DNA from 2 places in the Microbacterium sp. SLBN-154 genome. Region 2 is predicted to be linked to the other one. Evidence: predicted binding sites of a transcription regulator. Region 2 holds the regulator's gene; the other holds the start of a gene.
What was found. Region 2 encodes HspR, which represses chaperone genes until heat shock. Its sites were predicted from a motif close to AAGTTGAGTCNNNNNGACTCAACTT; they were not measured.
Positions count from the first base shown of each region.

Region 1: the regulator HspR is predicted to act here: its motif matches at 4,795-4,819, upstream of FBY40_RS12890 (ATP-dependent Clp protease ATP-binding subunit).

Region 1 covers NZ_VFNL01000001.1:2,657,269-2,666,215, forward strand. Annotated here, with positions in the region: gene FBY40_RS12880 (ATP-dependent DNA ligase) at 1-1,359, opposite strand, end outside; gene FBY40_RS12885 (LLM class flavin-dependent oxidoreductase) at 1,393-2,163, opposite strand; gene FBY40_RS12890 (ATP-dependent Clp protease ATP-binding subunit) at 2,193-4,742, opposite strand; gene FBY40_RS12895 (hypothetical protein) at 4,854-5,672, opposite strand; gene nagA (N-acetylglucosamine-6-phosphate deacetylase) at 5,669-6,823, opposite strand; gene FBY40_RS12905 (EI24 domain-containing protein) at 6,880-7,617, shown strand; gene FBY40_RS12910 (DoxX family protein) at 7,614-8,024, opposite strand; gene FBY40_RS12915 (DUF3817 domain-containing protein) at 8,049-8,513, opposite strand; gene FBY40_RS12920 (class I SAM-dependent methyltransferase) at 8,622-8,947, shown strand, end outside.
Region 2 covers NZ_VFNL01000001.1:645,990-654,936, forward strand. Annotated here, with positions in the region: gene dnaK (molecular chaperone DnaK) at 1-1,540, shown strand, start outside; gene FBY40_RS03300 (nucleotide exchange factor GrpE) at 1,543-2,172, shown strand; gene FBY40_RS03305 (DnaJ C-terminal domain-containing protein) at 2,185-3,177, shown strand; gene FBY40_RS03310 (heat shock protein transcriptional repressor HspR) at 3,192-3,653, shown strand; gene FBY40_RS03315 (septum formation family protein) at 3,770-4,270, shown strand; gene FBY40_RS03320 (DUF2252 domain-containing protein) at 4,290-5,642, opposite strand; gene FBY40_RS03325 (potassium channel family protein) at 5,781-6,536, shown strand; gene FBY40_RS03330 (cysteine hydrolase family protein) at 6,559-7,116, shown strand; gene FBY40_RS03335 (hypothetical protein) at 7,713-8,624, shown strand.

The sequences.
Region 1 (8,947 bases), 2.0 Mb from region 2:
CCGCACGTGCACGACGTGCCCCGAGTGCGCGGTCGCGATCGTGGGGTAATGGGCGGTCTGCCAGGCCAGGAGCTGATCGGTCAGCCCCTTGAAAGTCTTGCCGACCATCACGAACCCACCGGGCGGTCCGAGAACGCCCTCGGGGTCGAGGGCGCCGAGGTGCAGGTTCGACAGCTGACCGCTGCGGCGCCCCGATCCCTCCTCCACGGCGAGGACCACGAGGTCGAAGGTGAGCACCGGCTTGACCTTCAGCCAGCTCTTCCCGCGCCGCCCCGCCTGATAGGGCGCATCGACACCCTTCACCATGACGCCCTCGTGGCCGGCGGCGAGGGCTGCACGGGCCGTCTGCTCGGCGACATCCGGATCAGCGGTCCGCACGGCAGGCACCCGCCACTCCCCCGCCACGCGATCGAGCTCCGCCTGCCGGACGTGGAGCGGCTCGTCCAGCAGGTCGCGGCCGTCGAGGTGCAGGAGGTCGAAGAACCAGGGACGCAGCGCCACGGCCGTCGCCGCCTCGGAGCCGAACCGCGACATCGTCTCCTGGAAGGCGCGCGGAGCGCCGTCCTCATCGAGTGCGAGCGTCTCTCCGTCGAAGATCGCCGTCTCCACCGGCAAGGCGCGCACGGTCTCGACGATCTCGGGGAGCCGGTGGGTGACATCGGCCAGAGTGCGTGTGAACACCCGCACCTCCTCGCCGTCGCGGTGCACCTGGATGCGGGCGCCGTCCAGCTTGTATTCCACCGACGAGTCCCCGGCAGCTGCGACCGCCTCGCCCGCGCTGGCAGCCGTCGCGGCGAGCATGGGCAGGACGGCGCGACCGACGATGAGCCCGACCTCGTCGAGCGCGTCGGCACCGCCGAAGAGGGCTACCGACGCCGCCTCGCCGAGGTCTCCCGACAACATCGCGGCGCGACGCACGGATGCGAGCGGCCGATCGGCTGCGAGGGCGACCGCGTCGAGGAGCACGCCCTCGAGGGCGCCGGTGCGGAGCTCGCCGAGGATGACGCGGGCCAGGAAGTCCCACTCCCTGGCCGTCGCGGCCCGTGCGAGGGCATCGAGCTCGGCCTGCCGCCGTGCCGCAGAGCCTGCTCCGCCGGCGACGGCCAGGCGCTCGAACGCCGCGTCGACGTCGAGGACCGACAGCGTCGCGTGGGGCGCGTGCTCACGCTCGGCGGCGAGCGTGCGCCATCCGACACCCAGCCGGCCCTGTCGAGGCTTCGCCAACAGCAATCCCACGGCGATCGGGACCTCCTGCGGCTCGAGGCCGCGAAGCGTCTCGGCGAGCACGATGACCTTCGCCTTCCGCAACGCCGTTCGCGAGACGGCCTCGGTGGCCTCGACCACCTCTCTCAGAAGCATGGGCGCGATTCTGCCACGGGGGTGCGACACCTGTCAGCGCGCACGGATCGCCGCGGCCCGTTCGATGAACCGCACTGCCGCGGCGCTGTCGCCCGGATCGGCCAGCATCATCCGCAGCACCACCTCGTCGGCGGCGTCGAGGTACTCCGGCAGACGCAGCGCGGCGGTGTCGGGAGTGAGGACGGTGTCGGAGGGCGCCAGACCCAGTCGCGCGAAGTTCGCCGCGTACGCGGGATACCCGGCGTACGCGTCGCGCTCGGCCTCCAGCCGCGGCACCGCGTCGTCGTCGAGCGCGGCGCGGACATAGAGCGCGGCGTGCGCGCCGTCCTGCGCGCGATGCGCCTCGGCCGCCTGTGCGGCCGCGAGTGCGGGGCTCAGCCAGCTGAGGAGCACGCCGTCGGCGGCGGCGGCGCCGAGGCGTCGCATCCGCGGTCCGAGGGCGCCGACGACGATGCGCGCGCCGGTCCCCTCCCGCACCCGGATGATCGCGGTGCGGACGGCATCCAATGCGCCGCGTCGAAGGCCCCCGGACCCGATACCCAGGGTGAGACGCGCGACCGGAAGTTCGAGAGCGCTCACCCGCTCGACGATCTCCTCCCCCGGACGCCGGTCCACCGGGATGACGCCCGTGGCGAGCCCCAGGGTGTCGGTGACCTCGGCGACGGCGGCGAGCACCTCGAGCGCGTCGTGACCCGGGGTGTCATTGACCCACAGGGTGGCGAACCCGGCTCGTTCGACGGCCGGGGCGATCGTGCGAGCAAACCCGGGCCCGACGGCAGCGGCGATTCCGATGGAGCATGCCATGTCCTCAGCATGCCCCATCGGAACCGGCGTCAGGCTGCGGCGGCCACCGTCGCTCCGGCGGCGACCCGCAGCATCCCGTCGAGGGCGTCGAGCCTCACCGCGCCGCCGTCGCTGAGTGCCCCCGAGACGAACAGGTCGGCGATCCGGTCGTCGACCTCTCGCTGGATGAGGCGGCGAAGCGGCCGTGCCCCGTACTCGGGCTCGTAGCCGTTCTCGGCGAGCCAGGCGATCGCCGAGTCGTCGATCTCGAGGGACACCTCGCGGGCGGCCAGCCGCGCACGGGTGGCGCCGAGCATCAGCCCGACGATCTGCTCCAGCTGCTCCTTCTCGAGCTTGCGGAACAGCACGATCTCGTCGATCCGGTTGAGGAACTCCGGCCGCATGGCGTCGCGGAGACGCCCCATCACGCGGTCGCGGAGGTCCTTGTCCGAGCCGAAACCGGTCGCTCCGCCGCCGTCGGCGATGAAGCCGATGGCACCCGAGCGCGAGGCGAGGAACTCGCTGCCGATGTTCGAGGTCATCACGACCACGGTGTTGCGGAAGTCGACCGTCCGCCCCTGACCGTCGGTGAGGCGGCCGTCGTCGAGCACCTGCAGCAGCAGGTTGAACACGTCGGGGTGGGCCTTCTCGATCTCGTCGAACAGCACGATCGAGTAGGGGTTGCGCCGCACGCGCTCGGTGAGCTGTCCCGCCTCGTCGTAGCCGACGTATCCGGGAGGGGCACCGACGAGGCGCGACACGGTGTGCCGCTCGCCGAACTCGCTCATGTCGAAGCGGATGACGGCGCCGTCGTCATCGAACAGGGAGGCCGCCAGTGCCTTCGCCAGCTCGGTCTTGCCCACCCCTGTCGGACCGAGGAAGAGGAACGAACCGACCGGGCGGCGGCTGTCCCCCATGCCGGTGCGGTTGCGACGCACCGCCTTGGCGACGGCGGTCACCGCGTCATCCTGTCCGATGACCCGCGCGTGCAGCTCGCTCTCCAGCTGCGCCAGGCGCTCGCGCTCGGTCTCGGTCAGGCGCTGGGCAGGGATGCCCGTGGCACGGCTGATGACCGCGGCGATCTCGGGTTCGCCCACCACGGCCGCGCCCGCCTTCGCGCCGGCTTCGGTCGCCACGCGCAGGCGCTCCTGCACCGCGGTGATCTCGTCGCGGATCTGCGACGCCTCCTCGTAGCGCTCCGCGGTCACCGCGGCGTTCTTGTCGGCCTCGAGCGTCGCGAGGCGCTCCAGGAGCTCCTGGGTGTCGACCTTCGACCCCAGGCGCAGCCGGAGCCGAGCCCCGGCCTGGTCGATGAGGTCGATCGCCTTGTCGGGAAGCACCCGGTCGGTCAGATACCGGTCGCTGAGTTCGACGGCGGCGCGCAGCGCGTCGTCGGTGTAGGTGACACCGTGGTGCTCCTCGTAGGCGCCGCGGAGGCCGCGGAGGATCTCGACGGCATCGATGAGCGACGGCTCGCCCACCTTCACCGGCTGGAACCGGCGCTCCAGGGCGGGGTCCTTCTCGATCGTGCGGTACTCCTTCAGCGTCGTCGCACCCACCAGGTGGAGCTCGCCGCGGGCGAGCCGGGGCTTCAGGATGTTGCCGGCGTCCATCGCACCCTCGCCGCCGCCCCCGGCGCCGACGACGGTGTGGACCTCATCGATGAAGACGATCAGCTGGTGCGAGCGCGCGGCGATCTCGTCCATCGTGTGGGTGAGGCGCTCCTCGAAGTCGCCCCGGTACCTCGTGCCGGCGAGCATCGCGGGCAGGTCGAGGGCGATGACACGCTTGTCGCGCAGCTGCTCGGGGACGTCGCCCGCCACGATGGCCTGGGCCAGGCCCTCGACGATCGCGGTCTTGCCGACGCCCGCCTCGCCGACGAGCACGGGGTTGTTCTTCGTGCGGCGGCTGAGGATCTCGATCGTCTGCTCGATCTCGTCTTCGCGACCGATCACCGGATCGAGCAGTCCGTCGCGGGCGCGGGCCGTGAGGTCGGTGCCGAAGCGGTCGAGCATGGGCGAATCGGATGCCGCGGCATCCGCCCTCTCGTCGGTGCTCGTTCCGCCGGGGGTGACCGTCTCGCGGACGCTCTGGGTGAGCGCCTCGGCGGTGACGCCCGCCTGGGCGAGGATCTGCCCGGCCGGGGTGTCCTGCGCGAGGACTAGCGCGAAGAAGAGGTGCTCGGGGTCGACGTAGGTCGAGCCGGAGGAGCGCGCGACCTGGAAGGCGTGGAAGAGGGCGCGCTGCACCGACGGAGTGATCACGGCGCCGTCGACGTCGGCCGCCGTCGACGCGGCGGGGAGCCGCTCTTCGGCGGCGCGGGCGATCGCGTCGGGGTCGGAGCCGATCCGCGCCACCGCATCCCGTGCCGGAGCGTGCTGGACCAGCACCCGGAGCACATGCAGGGCGTCGAGTTCCCGCTGCCCGCGATCGAGGGCGTAGCGGCCGGAAAGCTGCAGCATCTCCTGGGTTCGGGCGCTGAGGAAGCGGCTGAGGTCGATCGAACGCTCCGCGCGAGCCCGCTCGCCCGCGAGGTAACGAGCGAGGAACTCGTCGAACGCACTCTGACCGTCACCGGTCTGGGGGAAGTCTTCGGGCATGTCACTCTCCGTGAATGGTGATGCGAAGCCTGCTCGCCGATCCCGCTCCGGGAAGTTGAGCAAACACGTATCAACTTCAACGCGAGGTGCCGGCGACTATTCCCGCGGTCATCACCGAACGGTCGGATCCGGATCGCTCCACGTCTGGACCGTTTCGACGATCCAGAACGCCGAGAACAGCAGAAGAAGGACGACCTCGCCGATGAGAACGAGCGGGACGCCGGTGGCCACCCCGCGCGGATCGGCGACGCTCAGGACGAAGACGACGAAGAGGAAGCCGATCGCGGCGAGGATACCCACGGCGATCGCCCCGTAGATCGCGCGCGCGGTCGGCCGGGAGGAGGACGGCGCCCACGCGGTCCACCCGGCGACGGCGGCGATGAGGGCGAAGAAGGCCAGGGTCGCCGCCAGATGACCGAACCGCAGCAGACTCTCCTGATCCACGGCCGCCCACAGCGGGAACCCGACGATGAGCCCGCTCGCAGCGCCGGCCGTGGCAAGCACACCCCGGGTGAGGGTCCGCTGGGCGCGCGCGACGAAGAGCGCGGCGACGAGCGCGGCCACCCCCACGATCGCGAACGTGATGAGACCGTTGACGACGTCGGCCTGCACGGCGGCGGGGACGACGCCACCCACCGGGGTCGGGATGATGGCGATGAGTGGGGCCAGAACCGCGGCGACATCGAGCAGAGCCTGGGGCACGCTCCGTCCCGAGAGAGCGAGGAGGGCGAGCGACACGGCGAAGAGCGACCCGGTGAAGACCGTCCGGGCAGGGGTGTAGAAGCCGGCGCTCAACGACTCCGGTGCGGTGCCGACGTCGATCGCGACCGCGGCGACGGAGACGAGGAGAGCGAGCACGGCCCCGAGGATCGCCAGCCGGACGTACCGGTAGGTGCGGGCGAGGGATGTCGCGGCCGCGACCTGGGTCACCGGAACCGCCGTCCCGCCGACCACACGGACTCGACCTCGAGGGCGGGGCTGAGGAGGACGACGTCGGCTGCGAATCCGGGCTCGAGCCGCCCCAACCGGTCCTGCCGCCCGACGACCCCCGCGGGAGTCTCGGTCAGCGCGGCGACGGCTGCGGGAAGGTCCAGTCCCACCTGTTCGACGGCCCGGCGCAGAGCGGCGTCCTGGGTGAGGGTGGAGCCGGCGATCGTCTCCGTACCCGTCAGCCGCGCGATGCCCGCCGACACGGTGACCTCCAGGTCGCCGAGGACGTAGTCGCCGTCTGCCGCGCCGGCGGCGGCCATGGCGTCGGTCACGAGCGCGATGCGCCCCGGCGCGAGTTCGAACAGCATCCGCACGACCAGGGGGTCGACGTGGCTGCCGTCGAGGATGACCTCCAGAACGATTCCCGACGCGTTCACCGCGGCGAGGACCGGCCCCGGTGCCCGATGATGGATCCCGCGCATCGCGTTGAAGGCGTGGGTCAGCAGCCTCGCCCCGCGGGCGAACGCCGCGTCGGCCAGGGCACGGTCGGCTCCGGTGTGACCCACCGCCACGACGACGCCCGCGGCCGAGAACGTCTCGATCGCCTCGAGCGCGTGAGGTCGGTCGGGGGCGATGGTGATCTGGACGAGCGCATCGTCCGCGGCATCCCGCAGGCGACGTATCGTCTCGGGATCGGGATCGCACAGCACGTTCGGATCGTGTGCCCCTCGGAAGTCGGGATGGAGGAAGGGACCCTCCAGGTGCGCGCCCAGCACGCGCGGATCGCGGGCCTTCGCCTCCGCGATCGCGGCGAGGCGCGACGCGAGCGTATCGACGCCGGCGCTCACCAGGGAGAGCACGGAGCGCGTCGTGCCGTGGAAGGTGTGGGCGTCCAGAACCCGCGCGATCGAGGCGGCACCGTCATCGACGGCCGCTCCGCCTCCGCCGTGACAGTGCAGGTCGATGAATCCGGGGGTGAGGACGCGCCCCGAGGCATCGATCACCTCCGCGGCCGTGTGACGCTGCCAGTCGGCGCCGGTACCGCGAGCGGAGACGACGTCGCCGTCGAGCAGCAGCCACGCGTCGTCGGCGATCTCACCGCCTGAAACCAGTCGAGCCGAGTGCAGGACTGTGGTGCCGGTCGCGTTCACTCCGCCACGATATCCGTCCGGGCCTCGCTATCCTTCACAGGGCCGGAAGGAACGGGATGTCGGAACTGTGGCGCGGAGTGGGGCTCCTCTTTCGGGGGTTCGGGTGGTGGGCTCGGCGCCCCGGGGCGATGGCGCTCGGACTCATCCCCGCCGTCGTCGTCGCGGTGGTGTTCATCGCGGCGCTGGTGGTTCTGGGCGCCTGGGTTCCCGAGGTCGCCGAATGGCTGACGCCGTTCGCGTCTGGATGGCCGGAGTTCTGGACCGGGGTCCTTCGCATCGCCGTGAGCGCGGCGCTCCTCGGCGGGGCGGGCATCATCGCGATCGTGACCTTCACCGCCGTCACCCTCATCGTCGGAGAGCCGTTCTACGACCGCATCTGGCGTTCGGTGGAGAAGAGCGCGGGAGGGGAGATCCCCGGCGCGGACTACGGCTTCTGGCGATCCGCGGGAGACGCGCTGTCACTTCTCGGCCGCGGCATCCTCATCGCCGTCTGCGCGGCTCTCGTCGGGTTCATCCCCGTCGTCGGCACGGTGCTGGGAGCGGTCATCGGCACGGTGCTCACCGGTTGGATCCTCGCCGATGAACTCACCTCGCGCGCGTTGACAGCGCGCGGCATCTCGCGCAGGGAACGGCGCGCACTGCTCCGCCGGGCCCGACCCCGGGTGTGGGGCTTCGGGATCGCGACCCAGCTGTGCTTCCTCGTGCCGCTGGGCGCGGTGGCGGTCATGCCGGCGGCGACAGCGGGCGCGACGATGCTCGCGCGAACGCTCGTCGGGGAGGATGCGAGCGGTTAGCGCCGTCCGTCCCGCGTAGACCACAGCGCCACGGCGACGAGGACAGGCTGGAAGAAGAGCCGCACGAATCGTTTGCGGTCGGTGTCGAGGCCGAAGCCGTCGCGCTTCTTCAGATACTGCTCGAGGTTGCCGGGGAAGATCGCCACGAAGAACGCCGCCAGGTAGTTTCCGAGCGTGCGACGCGATCCCGGGAGCAGCACGAGCGACGCCCCGAGCATGACCTCGAGCACCCCCGAGACGATGACGACGTCATCCTTGTCGAATCCGGTGCCCCGGGTGGTCCAGTCGGGAACCTGCGTCTGGAACTCCTTGCGCCCCCAGAACAGGTGGGTGACACCGGCGAACACCATCGCGCCGGCCAGCGACCAGCGGGCGAGGGTGCGGAGGGGGTTCGAGCTGTCCGGCATTCCGTCAGCCTAACCGCGCGAGGATCAGTCCCGACCTCCGGGCGGACCGACGATGAGAAGCACGACGAACAGCAGCACGACCGCGGCGGCGATGAGCAGGGCGAGCACCCACGGGCGCTGGAGGAAGAAACGTAGCATCCGGTCGAGGATCCGGCGGTCGCGGGGATCGGCTGTCTCCTCGGTCCGCCACGATCCGCGCAGACGCCCGGAGCGCTGCAGCCAGATCTCGGTGGGGATGGTGGCGTACGGGATCACCGCGCTGCCGATGGCGACGATCGCCGGTCCGGGCGACCAGCGCTGGTTCAGGGCGACGAGAACCGCCGTCGCGCCATAGGCGAGGAAGACGAAGCCGTGGATGCCGCCGCCGATCGTCACCGCGATGTCGAGACCGGCGGTCGCGCGGAGAATCAGTCCCGTGATCAACAGGGTCCACGACACCGCCTCGGCGATGGCGAGGGTGCGGAAGAGGGTCAGGGGCGCGCGGAACACGGGTTCTCCTCGGCGAGGGACGGGGATTCCAGCCTAGAGAAGCGCCCGGAACGCCCCGTGCCGGTCGTGTCGATGTCAAGAGATCGCGACGGCGCCTAGCGTGGGGGTGTGGATTTCCCCTTCGACGCGCTGCGGCGGTGGCCCGACGTCGAGGCGCCGGATCTCGTGGCCGTCGACGCCGCCGACCGGCTGCTCCTGGATGTCTCCCACGAGGCGCGCCGTGATGCGGCGCCGGACGATGTGGTCGTGATCGGCGATGCCTTCGGGGCGCTCACCCTCGCGTCGGCGCAGCCGGGGTGGTCCCTCAGGGTGCACCAGGATTCTCTCCTCGGCGAACGCGCACTCGTCGCGAACGCCGAGGCGCTGGAGATGTCGGGAGTCTTCCGCTCCCTGCCGCTGTCCGCCGAACTCGTGCGAGACGCGAGGGTCGTCCT
Region 2 (8,947 bases):
GACCGACGCGGTCATCACGGTGCCGGCGTACTTCAACGACGCCGAGCGCCAGGCCACCAAGGAGGCCGGTGAGATCGCGGGCCTGAACGTGCTGCGCATCATCAACGAGCCCACCGCCGCGGCCCTCGCGTACGGCCTGGACAAGGGCAGGGAGGACGAGCTCATCCTCGTCTTCGACCTCGGTGGCGGTACCTTCGACGTCTCCCTCCTCGAGGTGGGCAAGGACGACGACTTCTCCACCATCCAGGTGCGCTCCACCGCCGGTGACAACCGCCTCGGCGGCGACGACTGGGACCAGCGTCTGGTCGAGTACTTCATCAAGCAGTTCAAGGACACCACCGGCGTCGACGTCTCGGGCGACAAGATCGCCCTGCAGCGCCTCAAGGAGGCCGCCGAGCAGGCGAAGAAGGAGCTGTCGTCCTCGACCAGCACCTCGGTCAACCTCCCCTACCTGTCGCTGACCGACTCGGGCCCCGTCTCACTGTCGGAGACGATCACCCGCGCGAAGTTCGAGGACCTCACCAAGGACCTCCTCGACCGCACCAAGAAGCCGTTCGAGGACGTCATCCGGGAGGCCGGCATCAAGGTCGCCGACATCGCCCACGTCGTGCTCGTCGGCGGCTCGACCCGTATGCCCGCCGTGTCGGAGCTCGTCCAGCGCGAGGCCGGCAAGGAGCCCAACAAGGGCGTGAACCCCGATGAGGTCGTCGCCGTCGGTGCCGCCCTCCAGGCCGGTGTGCTGAAGGGCGAGCGCAAGGACGTCCTGCTCATTGACGTCACCCCGCTGAGCCTCGGCATCGAGACCAAGGGCGGCATCATGACCAAGCTCATCGAGCGCAACACCGCCATCCCCACCAAGCGGAGCGAGACCTTCACGACCGCCGACGACAACCAGCCGTCGGTCGCGATCCAGGTCTTCCAGGGCGAGCGCGAGTTCACCCGCGACAACAAGCCGCTCGGCACGTTCGAGCTCACCGGCATCGCGCCGGCTCCCCGCGGCATCCCGCAGATCGAGGTCACCTTCGACATCGACGCCAACGGCATCGTGCACGTCTCGGCGAAGGACAAGGGCACCGGCAAGGAGCAGTCGATGACGATCACCGGTGGCTCGTCGCTGCCGAAGGACGACATCGAGCGCATGGTGCGCGAGGCCGAGGAGCACGCGGCGGAGGACAAGAAGCGCCGTGAGGCCGCGGAGGTCCGGAACCAGGCTGAGACCCTCGCCTACTCGGTCGACAAGCTCATCAAGGACAACGACGACAAGCTGCCTGCCGACGTCAAGGAGTCGGTCCAGGCCGACGTCGATGCGCTGAAGACCGCGCTCGCCGGTGACGACGACGACGCGGTGAAGTCGGCGTTCGAGAAGCTGTCGCAGTCGCAGGGCAAGATCGGCGAGGCGATCTACTCGGCGAATCAGGCCGCGCCGCAGGCCGACGGCGCCCCCGCCGGTGGCGAGGGTGCGCCCGCAGGTGACCAGCCCTCGAACGATGAGGACGTGGTCGACGCCGAGGTCATCGACGACGAGGAAGACAAGAAGTAACCATGGCGAAAGACAAGGACGACCCCACTGTTCCCGGGCCTGACCCCGAGGACGGTTCGGCGCCCGAGTCGGCAGACGCCTCACCGAACGCGTCGGCGGACGCGGCGAGCGCAGAGGACGGCGACTTCACCGTCGACGACATCCTCAGCGCCGCCCAGTCCGCCGACGCGGCGGCAGCGGATGACACCGACGCCGTCGCCGACCGCGTCGAGGCTCTGGAGTCGCAGCTTCTCACCGACCTCAAGCGCCTGCAGGCGGAGTACGCCAACTACCGCCGCCGCACCGAGGACCAGCGCGAGATCGAGATCGAGCGTGCCAAGGGGGCGGCCGCCAAGGGCCTCATCCCCGTGCTCGACGACCTCGACCGCGCCGCCAAGCACGGCGATCTCGTCGAGGGCACGCCCTTCGCCGCCATCGCCGACAAGGTGCGGGCTGTCGTCGAGCGCATGGGCGTGGAGGCATACGGCGCCGCCGGCGAGACCTTCGATCCGCAGCAGCACGAGGCCATCTTCCAGCAGCCGACCCCCGGCGCGACCGAAGCGACCATCCTCGAAGTGGTCGAGACGGGCTACCGGCTGGGGTCGACCGAGCTGCGTCCGGCGAAGGTCGTCGTCGCGGTGCCGGCAGAGTAGGCCGGAGACGCCATGGCCAGCCAGGACTGGTTCGAGAAGGACTTCTACAAGGTGCTGGGGGTCTCCAAGGAGGTCTCCGACGCCGATCTGAAGAAGACCTACCGCAAGCTCGCGCGGCAGTATCACCCCGACTCCAAACCGGGGGATGCTGCGGCCGAGGCGAAGTTCAAAGAGATCAGCGAAGCGTACGCGGTGCTCTCCGACCCCGAGCAGCGTGCCGAGTACGACCAGATCCGCGCCATGGGCTCGGGCGCCCGCTTCACTGCGGGCGGCCCGGGCGCCGGCGGGTTCGAAGACGTCTTCAGCGCGTTCGGTCAGAGCCGTGGAGGTGGGCGCTACGAATCCGCCGACTTCGACGACATCTTCGCGATGTTCAACCAGCAGCAGGGCGGAAGCTTCGGCTCGGGTCGGTTCGGGCAGCCCACCGGCGGCTTCCGCGGCTTCGGCGGCCCGACCCGCGGGGCCGATGTCACGGCGCGCACGACCATCGACTTCGTCACCGCCACGAAGGGCGAGACCATCACCCTCCAGGGCGAGGACGGCAAGCCGTTCAAGGTGAAGATCCCGGCCGGCGTCGCCGACGGGCAGCGCATCCGCCTCCGCGGCCGCGGCCGTCCCTCGCCCGACGGCGGGGAGAGCGGCGACATCGTGGTGCAGGTGACGGTGCGACCCCACCCGGTGTTCACCCGCGAGGGACTGAATCTGCGCGTCGTCGTCCCGGTGACCTTCACCGAGGCGGCTCTCGGCGCCACGATCGAGGTCCCCACGCTCGGCGGCGACCCGGTGAAGCTGCGCGTTGCGCCGGGCACCCCCTCGGGACGCGTGCTGCGCGTCAAGGGACGCGGTGTGGCGACGCAGAAGGGCACCGGCGACCTCCTCGCCGAGGTGCAGGTGGTCGTGCCCTCGCACCTCGAGGGCGCCGCGCGCGAAGCGCTCGAGCGCTTCCACGAGGTGGAGCCGAAGGAGAACCCGCGGGCGGACCTCATGGCCAAGGCGCGCGGCTGACACGGGAGGGACGGATGACGGACCACGTCGACATCGACGGTGACGCGCCGATCTTCGCGATCGCCGCGGCAGCGGAGCTGTCGGGCATGCACCCGCAGACGCTGCGCCAGTACGACCGGCTCGGTCTCGTCGTCCCCGCCCGCACGCAGGGCGGTTCCCGCCGCTACTCCCTCCGCCACGTCGAGCAGCTGCGCGAGGTCGCGCGACTGTCGGCTGACGGCATGAGCCTTCCCGCGATCGCGCGGCTCATCTCCCTCGAGCAGCGGGTGCACGACCTCACCCGTCGTGTGCGCGACCTCGAGCAGCAACTCGAGATCGAGCGCCAGTCACGCCCCGGCGCTCGGGTCTTCGCGGCGGGCGCCACCGGCTCGGTCGTTACCCTGAGGCATGGCACGCGCGTGCGTCGCGCCACCGAGCTGGTGGTCTGGCGCCCGCGTCATCCGCTCTCTCCCGGCGCTCAGGACGAATCGGCCTAGCCGACACGCGCGAGGGTGCCGCCGAGTCGCGGGCGTGAGTGCGCGCCTTCTAGGCTGAGGCCCGCGCCGAGATCGATCTCGGCGTTCGTCCTGTCCTCACACGCCACGAAAGTCCCATGGATACCTCACGCATCACCAACCGCCTCCTCACCGCCGGCGTCGTCGGCACCCTCGCCGTCGCTCTCGCCGGATGCGTGAGCTTCACCGCTCCCTCCACCGTGGAGCGCGACGCCGATTCGCAGGAGGTCGTCGAGGGCGGGAACGCCGACGTGTTCGCCATCGCTGTGGGGGACTGCTTCACCGAGGTGACCGAGACCGAGATCAATCAGCTGCCCGTGGTCCCCTGCGGGGAGTCGCACGACTACGAGGTCTTCCATCTCTTCGACATGCCCGATGGTGAGTGGCCGGGCGCCGAAGCCGTCGATGCGGCCGCAGAGGAAGGGTGTCTGTCTGCGTTCGAGCCGTTCGTCGGGATCGCCTACGAGGAGTCGGTGTTCATCGCAGACTCGATCGACCCGTCCGAGCAGTCGTGGGGCGACGGCGATCGCGAGATCATCTGCATCCTGTCCGACCCGTCGGGTCCGACCGAGGGATCGGCCGAGGGCACCGCGCGCTGATCGGGCGGGCCGTGCCCACTCAGCCCTCGCTCCCGCGGTGGCGGCGGAACGCCTCCCAGTCCTGGTACGACAGGTCGGCGTAGGCGTACGCCCACTCGACGACGGCGTCCTCGAACCGCCGCCCGCCCCCGACATACCCGGCCGCGGTGGCACCCGTCGGCGATTGCCCGTGGGCGCGCGCCAGCGTCGCCGCACACGCCATCGCGTACCAGCGGAACGGCTTGTCCTGCATCGCCTCGGCGTCGAAGCCGCCCTTCATGTCGTGGAACTGCCGCACGTAGAAGTCGCGCCGCGCGCCGGACGGCGAACGGCGGATATGACCGAGGAATGGGTCTGACACCGCCTGCAGGATGCGCTGGAGCGCGACGACCCGCCCTCCGTTGCCGTAGGTCTCGATGAAGGTCGCGACCGCCTCGGGCTGCGTCACATGCCCGTACTGGACGAGCACGCTCTCGCCGGCCTCCTTGCCCTGGAGGAGGAGGACATCGCCGTCACCGTCCTGGAGCGCGATCAGCAGACAGCGTGTGCCGACGCTGCCGACGCCGACCACCCGAGCCGAGACGTCGGCCATCACGTACTTCTGCAGCAGAACCCGGATGTCGACGTTGACCGACAGGCGGTACTCGTCGAGGACACGCCAGGCCCGCTCCTCGTCGGCGGGCGTGAGGTGGGTCATCACGGGGGGATCGTCCAGGAGCGTCACCCGGCCGTGGTCGTCGGTCGTCGTCAGCTTCCGCGCGGCGCGCGAGCCGGTGCGCTTCTGCGCGGACCGCACCGCGCGCTCGACGACCGCCGCGGTCTCCGAGTCGGTCGAAAGGCGGGCTCCGAGCGCGTCGAAGCGGTCGAAGTACCGCTCGAGCGGCGACCGCTTGGCGGCCGTGCGGAGTCCACGCTGATACGTGCGGACGGCCTGCCTCGCGGCATCCTCGACGACGGTGTCGTCGCGCGAGGTCGCACGGCCGGCGATGACGACGCTGGTGACGAGCCGCTTGAGATCCCACTCGAAGGGGGCCCAGGCCGACTCGTCGAAATCGTTCAGATCGAACACGAGCGTGCGCTGCGGCGACCCGTACAGACCGAAGTTCGACAGGTGCGCGTCGCCGCAGGAGGCGACGAGGATGTTCGTGCTCGGGCAGCGCGACAGGTCGTCGGCCATGATGGCGGCGCTTCCCCGGTAGAACGCGAAGGGGCTCGCTCCCATGCGGGCCGTGCGCAGCGGCACGAGCTCCGGCACGCGATCGACGTCTTGGGCGTCGAGGACGGCCATCGGGTCTCGGCCCGTGGTCACGAGCTGGGAGAGCGCGGCGCGGGGCATCCGACCCCGCTCGATCTTGCCCTCCGCCGTGTGGGCGGACAGGCCGGGGGGTGGCATCCATGGATCTCGAGGCACGGTGGCTCCTCTCACCCGGCGGCATCGTCGCCTGATCCGACGGTACGGGATAGGGTCGCACGCCGCCAGCACCGGCGTGCGCTCCCGGCCGGGGCCGACCGCCGCCGATACTGTCGTGCCGTGAGCGTCACATCGGCCGGCGGACCCGCGACCAGGGGGTTGACCGCCGATCAATGGCAGAGACTCACCTATTGGCCGTTGATCATCACGTCGCTGGTCTTCATCGTCGTGTACTCGTGGCAGGTGATCGCCGACCTGCAGGGGCCGGCGTACGCCGTCGCCCGGGTCGTCATCGGGGTCACCTGGGTCGTCTTCGCGGTCGATTACATCGTCCGGCTGGCCCTGGCGGATCCGCGCGGGAAGTGGTTCCGGGGACACCTGTTCGACCTCGCCGTCGTGGCGATCCCGGCGCTCCGGCCGTTGCGCCTGCTTCGCGCGCTGACCGTCGTGAAGGCGCTCCAGCGCACGGCAGGGTCCGCCATCCGCAACCGGGTGGCGATCTACGGCGCCGGGGCGGCGGCGATCCTCATCTGGATCGCCGCGCTCGCCGTCCTCGAGGCCGAGCGCGGCGCCCCCGGCGCCAACATCGAGAACTTCGGTGACGCGGTCTGGTGGGCCTTCGTCACCATCACCACCGTCGGGTACGGCGACTTCTACCCCGTCACCTGGTGGGGCCGCGTCGTGGCGGTGCTGCTGATGTGCGGCGGGATCGCGGTGGTCGGCGTCGTGACGGCGACGGTGTCGTCGTGGGTGATCGAGCGCGCGGCGGCGACCGTCGGCGACGACACCGAGCCCGCCACGCGAGGGCAGGTGCGCGAGCTCGCTCACCAGCTGGCGGCCGTGAGCGCCAAGCTCGGCGACCCGCCCGCCCGATGACCCGCGCACCTACGCTGGGTCGATGGCCCCCGTCCTCGTCCTCATCGACATCCAGCGCGACTACTTCCCCGGCGGACGCTTCCCCCTGGTGGATCCGGATGCAGCAGCCGAGCGTGCCGCGGAACTGCTGGCGGCCTTCCGCGCGGCCGGGCTCCCGATCGTGCACGTGCGCCACGAGTCATCCGGTTCGGGGAGCTTCCTCGAGGCCGGGACGCCGGGAGCCGAGATCGACCCGCGGGTCGCCCCCGAGGGCGACGAGACGGTCGTCGTCAAGCACCACCCGAACGCGTTCTTCGGGGGTCTCCTCGGCGAGGCGCTCGCCGCCCACACCGGCGCTCCGCTCGTCGTCGCCGGGATGATGACGAGCATGTGCGTCGACGCCAGCGTCCGCGCGGCATCCGACTTTGGATGGGCGGTGACGGTCGCCGCCGATGCCTGCGCCGCGCCCGACCTCGCCTTCGGCGGGGTCGCCGTCGGCGGCGCCGACGTGCACGCGGCCTTCCTCGCCGCGATCGCGAGCGCGTACGCGCGGGTCGAACCGGTCGCCGAGGTGGTCGCGGCGCTTCGCGCCCGCGCCTGACCGGCGCGCGCCGGCCCGCGGCGCCACCGCGCCCCCCGCTCGCCGCGCCCCACGCGCCGCGGCGCCACCCCCGCTCGCCGCGCCCCCCGCGCATCCCGCGACCCGCGCTCACCTCCCTTCCCCGCGACCCGTCGATTCCTGCGGGTGCTGCGCTCATCGGGCCTTACTTCTTGACGGGTCGCGTTCGCGCCGCGCTTGACCGGCCCGCGCTCACCCGCCCCCCCGGCGCCGCGGCGCCACCCCCGCTCCCCGCGCCCTACGCGCATCCCGCGACCTGCTCTCACCTCCCTTCCCCGCGACCCGTCGATTCCTGCGGGTGCTGCGCTCATCGGGCCGCACTTCTTGACGGGTCGCGTTGGCACCGCGCTCCCGCGCCTTGCCCCCGCGCCGCGCTCCCGCGCATCCCCCGTGAGCACCCCTCGTGTGCGACCCGTCGATTTCTGCGGCCTGCTTGGTGGCTGAGCCGCAGAACGTGACGGGTCACGCAGCCCCGCCAGGTGCTCGTCGACTCCTGCACAGAGAGGCGAATCGGCGGGCTGTCCACCGACACGGTTCGACGCGTCATCCCGACATCCAGGCAGCGGGATGCTGGGGCGATGCGGCATCCGAAACCTCTGCCCTCAGCTCTCGTCGGCAGACCGTTCTCGGTGGCCGAGGCGCTTCGCGAGGGAGCGTCGCCGGGTCGACTTCGTGCGCGCGACCTCGACGCGCCGTTCCCGGGCGTGCGTACCGTCGCCCGCGGAGAATCGTCGTTCGTCGAGCGCGTGCGAGCGGTGGCGCCGAGGCTCCGCGACGGCGACGCGGTGAGCCACCTCGCTGCGCTCGCACTCGTCGGAGCCGATGCGATCGGCGGCCGGTCCGCGGTGGTGGACGTCTGCTCTCGGGCACCTCTCGCCCGTATGCGGGCACGTGGCGTGCGCGGACATCAGATCACCGAAGGATCCGTCCGCATCGGCGCCGTGGCCGGCGTGCCCGCGGTGCACCCCGTCGACGCCTGGTGTCAGCTCGCCTCGGACCACTCCGTACGAGAGCTCGTCATCGTCGGCGATGCGCTGGTCCGCCGCCAGAACCCGATCGCTGATCGGGAGGAACTTCGGCGTGCCGCTGCGCAGTGGAGCGGTCGACGCGGTGCGAAGCGGCTGAGGGAGGCCGAGGCGCTGGTGCGCCAGGGCACCGACTCTCCACGCGAGACCCGGCTGCGCCTCGACGCCGCGGGGCACGGACTGCCGGAACCGGAGGTGAATCACCCCGTCTACGACGAAACCGGCCGGCTCGTCGCGATCCTCGACCTGGCTTACCCGGAGTACCGCGTCGGGCTGGAATACGACGGCGACCACCACCGCACCGACGACGGGCAGTACTACCGCGACATCGAGCGACTCGACGCCCTCGCGCGGCTCGGTTGGCGTCACATCCGCGTGACGAGAGAGCATCGTGGCATCCGGCTGAGCCTCGTGCTGAGCCGAGTGTCCGACGCTCTCCTGGATCGCGGATGGCGGCCCGGGTGACCGGCTGCGCGACTGGTCAGGGATCGTCGGTCAGGCGGGAGTGTCCCGGGTGACGGACTGCGCGACTGGTCAGGAATCGTCGGTCGGGCGGGGGGTGGCCCGCAGGAATCGACGGGTCGCGGGCGCGGGCGGGTGGGCCTGCGGGCAGGTGCGGGCGCGGGCGGGGGTCTGGCCGATGGGCGCGGAGGCGCGGAGGCGGGTGGGCGCGGGCGCGCGCGGGGGGTGGGCGTGGAGCCGAGCGGCGCGCGACCCGTCGAGAATCGTGGGCCCGCGCGCGCGTGGGCCGCAGGAATCGACGGGTCGAGCGCCCGTAGGGCGGGCGC